2 linked regions of the Bremerella sp. P1 genome follow. The protein of the gene in region 1 interacts with the protein of each later gene in a pairwise test. Links are inferred from orthologs where the notes say so. Each region holds a gene or a part of one and is shown in the gene's direction. Other genes may lie near its edges.

What was found.
Region 2: the proteins of lpdA (region 1) and odhB interact in binary tests that used the Escherichia coli proteins (3 or more experiments, as listed by UniProt). The link is inferred for Bremerella sp. P1 from one-to-one orthologs.

The regions. Positions count from the first base shown.
Region 1 is NZ_CP118164.1:5,626,787-5,630,039, forward strand. What follows is about bases 92-3,023. They hold lpdA (dihydrolipoyl dehydrogenase), read left to right. Parts: upstream 92-808; coding sequence 809-2,239; downstream 2,240-3,023. Other genes in these bases: rpsD (30S ribosomal protein S4), read left to right, coding at 92-609; aceE (pyruvate dehydrogenase (acetyl-transferring), homodimeric type), read left to right, coding at 2,524-3,023. Outside these bases: more of rpsD, read left to right, coding at 1-91; more of aceE, read left to right, coding at 3,024-3,253. UniProt on the Escherichia coli protein: Lipoamide dehydrogenase is a component of the glycine cleavage system as well as of the alpha-ketoacid dehydrogenase complexes.
Region 2 is NZ_CP118164.1:6,285,547-6,288,817, forward strand. What follows is about bases 152-3,101. They hold odhB (2-oxoglutarate dehydrogenase complex dihydrolipoyllysine-residue succinyltransferase), read left to right. Parts: upstream 152-992; coding sequence 993-2,210; downstream 2,211-3,101. Other genes in these bases: PSR63_RS25420 (2-oxoglutarate dehydrogenase E1 component), read left to right, coding at 152-974; PSR63_RS25430 (hypothetical protein), read right to left, coding at 2,278-2,790; PSR63_RS25435 (hypothetical protein), read left to right, coding at 2,984-3,101. Also shown: more of PSR63_RS25420, read left to right, coding at 1-151; more of PSR63_RS25435, read left to right, coding at 3,102-3,193. UniProt on the Escherichia coli protein: E2 component of the 2-oxoglutarate dehydrogenase (OGDH) complex which catalyzes the second step in the conversion of 2-oxoglutarate to succinyl-CoA and CO(2).

The DNA.
Region 1 (3,253 bases):
ATGGGCCATTACACAGGTCCCAAGGCCAAAATCAACCGTCGTCTCGGTGCCGTAATTTACGAAAGCCGTGGCGCTATGCGTGCTGCCGATCGTCGGCCGAACCCCCCAGGCATGCACAATCGCCCGAAGCGCCCGTCCAACTACGGTGCTGCTTTGATGGAAAAGCAAAAGATCAAGCACTATTACGGCATTGGTGAGAAGCAGCTCCGTCGCTATTTCTCCCACGCCAAGCACAGCAAGGGCAACACGGGTGAAAACCTGTTGTCGTTGTGCGAACGCCGCTTGGACAACATCGTTCGTCGTGCCGGTTTGGCCCTGACGCGTTGCCAGGCTCGCCAGGGGATCGTGCACGGTCACTTCCTGGTAAACGGCCACAAGGTCGACAAGCCATCCTACCAGATGCGTCCCGGCGACGTGGTAAGCGTCCGCGGTCGTGAAAAGCTGCAAATCCTTTACCGCAGCATTCACGCTGATTCGTCCGGTGAGCCAGCTGCGTTTCTGTCGCCTGACCCGGAAACCCTGTCGGTGACCTACGACGCCGTTCCCGGCCCGGAAGACATCAGCCTGCCGGTGGACGTGAACATGGTGGTCGAATTCATGTCGCGTTAATTTCCGAGACCAATTTCTCGGCAATTCGCAGCAATTCGCAGATTTCAAAGGGATTCCGGCACGACAGCCCGTCGCGGAGTCCCTTTTTTTTTGGTTCAATGTGCCACTGTTACCTGTGGAACTTGAGAAGCATCTCCCCACTACCGCATCTCAAGTCAGTAACTCAACTTTGCCTTAGTAAATTTGCTAGAGAGACATCATGGCTCATACCCAATTGGCGGTCATCGGTGGTGGTCCCGGGGGCTACGCAGCAGCATTCTTGGCTGCCGACGAAGGAATGGAAGTCACCCTCATTGAAAAAGAACCGCGTCTCGGGGGAACGTGCTTGTTGCGTGGATGTATCCCGTCCAAAGCACTTCTGCACGTCGCACGCGTGATTGATGAAGTTCAAGAGTTGAACAAGGACTGGGGCGTTACGTTCAGCGAACCTCAGATCGAGCTCGACAAGCTTCGTGCCCGCAAGGAAGGGGTCATCAAGTCCCTGACGACCGGCCTGGGTCAGCTCGCCAAAAAGCGAAACGTGACCATCATTAAGGCCAAAGCCAGCTTTGTCGATTCGAGCACCCTGGAATTTGAAGGGGACGATCCTTCCATTCCCGAAGGTGGCAAGCTGACCTTTGATCACGCCATCGTCGCGACGGGTTCGATCGCTGCCGTTCCGCCGGCCTTCCAGATCGACTCGCCACGGGTGATGGACTCGACTGGCGCTCTCGAGCTGCAAGACATCCCGGAAACCATGCTGGTCATCGGTGGTGGCTACATTGGCCTCGAAATGGGTACCGTTTACGCCCATCTCGGTACCAAAGTCAGCGTGGTCGAACTTACCGACGGTCTTCTGCCGGGTGCCGACCGTAACCTAGTCAAGCCGCTCGCTAAGAAGCTGGAAGAGCTGTTCGAGGGTCGCATCTTCACCAATACCAAGGTTGGATCCCTGGGCGATCGCGACGGTCAGGTTGAAGTCGCATTCGAGGGGCCGAACAAGTTCGGTACGTTCAAGTACGACCGCGTCCTGGTTTCGATCGGTCGATGGCCGAATACCAAGGGAATTGGCCTAGAAAATACGCAGTGCGTTGTCGATAAACGCGGCTTCATCGGTGTCGACAAGCAGCTTCGCACGGCTGATCCGAAGATTTCGGCAATCGGTGACGTGACCGGCAACCCAATGCTCGCCCACAAAGCGACGCACGAAGGGCGTGCCGCCGTCGAGGCCATCTTGGGCCATCCGGTTTCCTTCGAGCCTGCTGCCATTCCTGCTGTGATCTTCACCGATCCCGAAATTGCCTGGGCAGGGCTGATGGAAGACGAAGCCAAGGCGATGGGCAAGAAGGTCGAAGTGGCCATGTATCCATGGGCTGCCAGCGGTCGTGCTCAAGCATTGGGACGCACCGATGGGTTGACCAAGTGGATTATCGATCCTGAAACCCAACGCGTTCTAGGCTGTGGAATCGTTGGTCCAGGTGCCGGTGAAATGATTTCTGAGGCCGTTTTGGCACTAGAAATGCGAGCCGAAGTCTTTGATCTGACCTCGACAATTCACCCCCATCCGACCTTGAGCGAGACCGTTATGAACGCTGGCGAGGTATTTTTCGGAACAGCTACCGAAATTTACAAGCCAAAGAAGAAGTCGTAACGTCTTAGCGTTAAACAACTTGTGGTTTTATTTGGGCTTGTGCCGATTCTGCTGTCTGCAGAAGACGGAGAGGGTTCGCCTACCACTCGCTGACAAATACGGTCAGCGCGGTAGAATTCAAGCTCTCAGCCCGCCTCGGGCCTAAACCGAGATTGATCTTTGAGATAAGTTAATCGAGGGTTGCTTCGCCAGACGAACGTCGCGCATGAAGTCGCGATGGAAGAAATTTTTCCCTGGCGCAAGCAACGGACTGAAAAAAGGGAAGTTGCATGGCGAACGCCAAAATGATGCCTGCGGAAGAGAATTTGATGCGGAACAACCCGTCGACCTTTTCCCAAGACGTGGACCCAGCCGAAACGCAAGAATGGCTCGACTCGCTCGACTACGTTCTGGAAGGAAAAGGCGATGACCGGGTTCGCTTTCTTCTTTCGGCATTAGAAAACCGAGCCCACGCACGCGGCGTGGACGTGCCGTTTGCAGCCAATACACCGTACATCAATACGATTCATTCTTCGGAACAGCCGGCTTATCCCGGTAACCGAGAATTTGAACGCCGTATCAAGAGTATCATCCGCTGGAACGCGATGGCGATGGTCACGCGGGCCAACAAAAACTTCGATGGCCTGGGTGGTCATATCAGCACGTTCGCCTCGAGCGCCACGCTGGTCGAAGTTGCTTTCAATCACTTCCTGCGTGGTCGTGGAAGCGGCTACGAAGGGGATCAGGTTTACTTCCAGGGCCACGCTTCGCCGGGTATTTACTCGCGAGCGTTTGTCGAAGGTCGTCTGACCGAAAAGAACCTGGAGAACTTCCGCCGCGAGCTGCAACCGGAAATGGGCCTGTCGTCCTATCCGCATCCGTGGCTGATGGAAGACTTCTGGGAATTCCCAACCGTTTCGATGGGTTTGGGGCCGATCTGCTCGATCTACCAGGCTCGCTTCAATCGCTACATGCATGACCGAGGGCTGAAAGACACCAGCAAGACTCGCGTCTGGGCGTTTCTCGGCGACGGCG
Region 2 (3,271 bases), 660 kb from region 1 along the record:
ACCGCATTCGACTTTCTGGCCAAGACTGTCAGCGTGGTACGTTCAACCAACGGCATTCCGTCCTGCATGACATCATCGACGGCCACGAGCACAGCATTTTCTCGAACCTTTCGCCCAAGCAGGCACCGGTCGAGATCGTCAATAGCCCGCTCAGTGAAGCTGGCGTGTTGGGCTTCGACTACGGCTATAGTCTCGACTATCCCAACGCCCTGGTGGCCTGGGAAGCTCAGTTCGGTGACTTCAGCAATGCAGCTCAGGTGATCATCGACCAGTTCATGGCCAGTGCCGAAGACAAGTGGCGACGCTTGAGCGGTCTCGTACTGCTGCTGCCGCATGGCTATGAAGGGCAGGGGCCCGAGCACTCCAGTGCCCGCCTCGAACGTTTCCTATGGTTGGCTGCCGAAGACAACATTCAAGTTGCCATTCCAACGACGCCAGCTCAATATTTCCACGTCCTTCGCCGTCAAATGAAGCGATCGTGGAAGAAACCGTTAATTTTGTTTACCCCTAAGAGTCTTTTGCGTCACCCTTCGGCGGTTTCTTCGCTAGAGGAACTGGCGAGCAATAAGTTTGAGCGGATCATCAAAGATACCCGCGACAACCCCGAAAAGACCTCTCGGGTAATCATGTGCAGCGGCAAGGTTTACTACGACCTGGCTCACTATCGTGAAGAGCATCAGCGTCACGATGTAGCGATTATTCGCGTTGAGCAACCTTACCCGCTCAAGAATCACACCGTTCAGGCTGTCCTCGACCAATATGATGACGGCGTCCCCTTGTATTGGGTCCAGGAAGAACCCGACAATATGGGCGTGTGGCCTTACTGGAAATTACGATACGGGCATCGTATGTTCGAGCGATTCCCACTCTCTGTAATCGCCCGGGAGACATCTTCCAGCCCGGCAACCGGATCCAAAGCGGCTCATGAATTCGAGCAGCAACAACTACTCGAACGAGCCTTCAACGAGACCTAGAAAGGACAGCTGCGGAAGATGACCATCGAATTGAAAGTGCCTGAATCGGGCGAGTCGATTCAGGAAGTGCAGATCCTCAAGTGGCTGAAAAGCGAAGGGGAAAGCGTTCAGGAAGACGAAGACGTTGTCGAGTTAGAAACCGACAAGGCTTCCATGGACCTGGCTGCCCCGGCCAATTGCACCCTCCAGAAGATTCTAAAGCAAGAAGGCGAGATCGTTTCGGTCGGTGAAGTGATCGCGCTCTTTGAAGAAGGTGCCGGCAAGCCAGCGGCTAAGTCGGATAAGAAAGCGAAGAAGGCGGAAACGCCCAAGGCTGAGCCAGCGGCCGCCAAGAAGGACGGAAACGCAAAGTCAGCTTCGAGCACGGAAGACACCCAGGCAACCCCTTCGGGCCGTCGAGAACTGCTAAAGCACGGTCTCTCGGCCTCGGACGTCGCGCCAGCGGGCAAAACGGTTCGCCGCGAAGACGTCGAGAAGTACGTTCAGTCGATCTCCAGCCGTCCGAGCTCGGACTCTGGCAATCGCAATGAAAAGGAGATGGAAGAGGTCATTCCGATGAGCCTCATTCGTCGCCGCATTGCCTCGAAGCTGGTCGAAGCACAACAGAAGGCCGCCTTGCTGACGACATTCAACCAGGTTGACATGTCGTACGTGATGGACCTGCGAAAGCGTCATGGCGAGTCGTTCCAGAAACGCTACGGCGTCAAGCTGGGCTTTATGTCCTTCTTCACCAAGGCCCTGATCGACGCGTTAAAGGCTCACCCCGAGCTGAATGCCGAGATTCGCGACGAAACCAACATCGTCTATCGCAACTACTTCCACATCGGTATCGCCGTTGGCTCGGGTAAGGGCCTGGTGGTTCCTGTCCTCAAGTTTGCCGAACGGATGAGCTTTGCTGAGATCGAACAGTCGATCCAAGAGTTCGCCGGCCGTGCCAAGAGCAATCAGCTGAAGCCAGAAGAACTTTCTGGCGGTACGTTCACCATCAGCAATGGCGGTGTGTACGGCTCGATGCTATCGACGCCGATCGTTAATCCGCCGCAAAGCGGTGTGCTTGGTATGCACGCGATCGAAGAACGCCCTGTGGCTGTGAACGGTCAGGTCGTGATTCGCCCGATGATGTACCTCGCGTTGACCTACGATCACCGGATCGTCGACGGTCGCGAGGCGGTCACCTTCCTGAAACGCATCAAGGAAGCGATCGAAGAACCATCGCGGATGCTGATCGAAGCATAAGCACGCGATCACAAGAAACAAAAGGAGCCGGCAAATTTCGCCGGCTCTTTTTTTTGCGCAGAAGCCTCTACGGCTCGACGCTGTCGGCACTCTCTCGAACATGCATCGCGACCGAACGTGCATTGGTCTGATCAAGTACCTGCTTGGCGAAGTCGACATCGAATGGATCGCCATTGGCGACAACGAGGAACGCACCTTGACGGACTTCATCCTCATATTCCGCGACATGGTCCTCATGCACGCCCCAGCCAAGCATCGATCCGAGAAGCCCGCCGACAATCGCTCCGGTGAATCCTGCGGTAATCGGACCAGCAATTAACATCAGTCCAAATCCGGGAATGGTCAATAGCGGAGCGGCCATGAAGAAACCTAGCAGCCCGCCAACGCCAGCACCGAAGGCGGCATCCTTTTGCGACTCATCCCCATATTGAAGGATGTTGGTCGACTGAAGATCTTGGTGGACGCTGTTTGCCACCAAGGAGACTTGATCGGAAGGGAATGTGCTTTCATCAAGCTTGTGGACGGCTTCTTGAGCTGCGGAAAAGTCGTCGAAAACCGCGACGGTACAGTGTCTGGACATGATTAACCCTCCTACTGAATTTTAGCCGTGTAACACCGGCTAGGCACCTATTTTTCTGAGTAAGTACCACCGCAAAGTTCATGCCCGACGAGGGATTTCCTGCAAATTCAAGCGAGATCAGTGGCCGCTTGGTACGCCAGTTGCGGTTAACCGGTTCGACAACAACGCATTCCTCAAAACGGAGTTTAGACATATGAGCTCGCTAGTTTGCCTCGAATCGCCGTCGACCAACGAACAACGCTTGACCAAACGTTCGCTCGCCCAGGCCTGTCGCCAGGTGCGACAATCGTGGAGCACTGAAGAGAGGGCACGTCGTAAGCAAGTAGCCGAGATGAAGCAAATTGGTCTGCTGCTGAACACGATCGACATGACCACGTTTATTCAAGCGGTCGCAGCAAGTTAGAAAAGCATCGCTTCGCATGATTAGCCACCCAACTTGGGTGGCTTTTTTTGTGTCTCTATCTGGTCAACGTGGCTATGC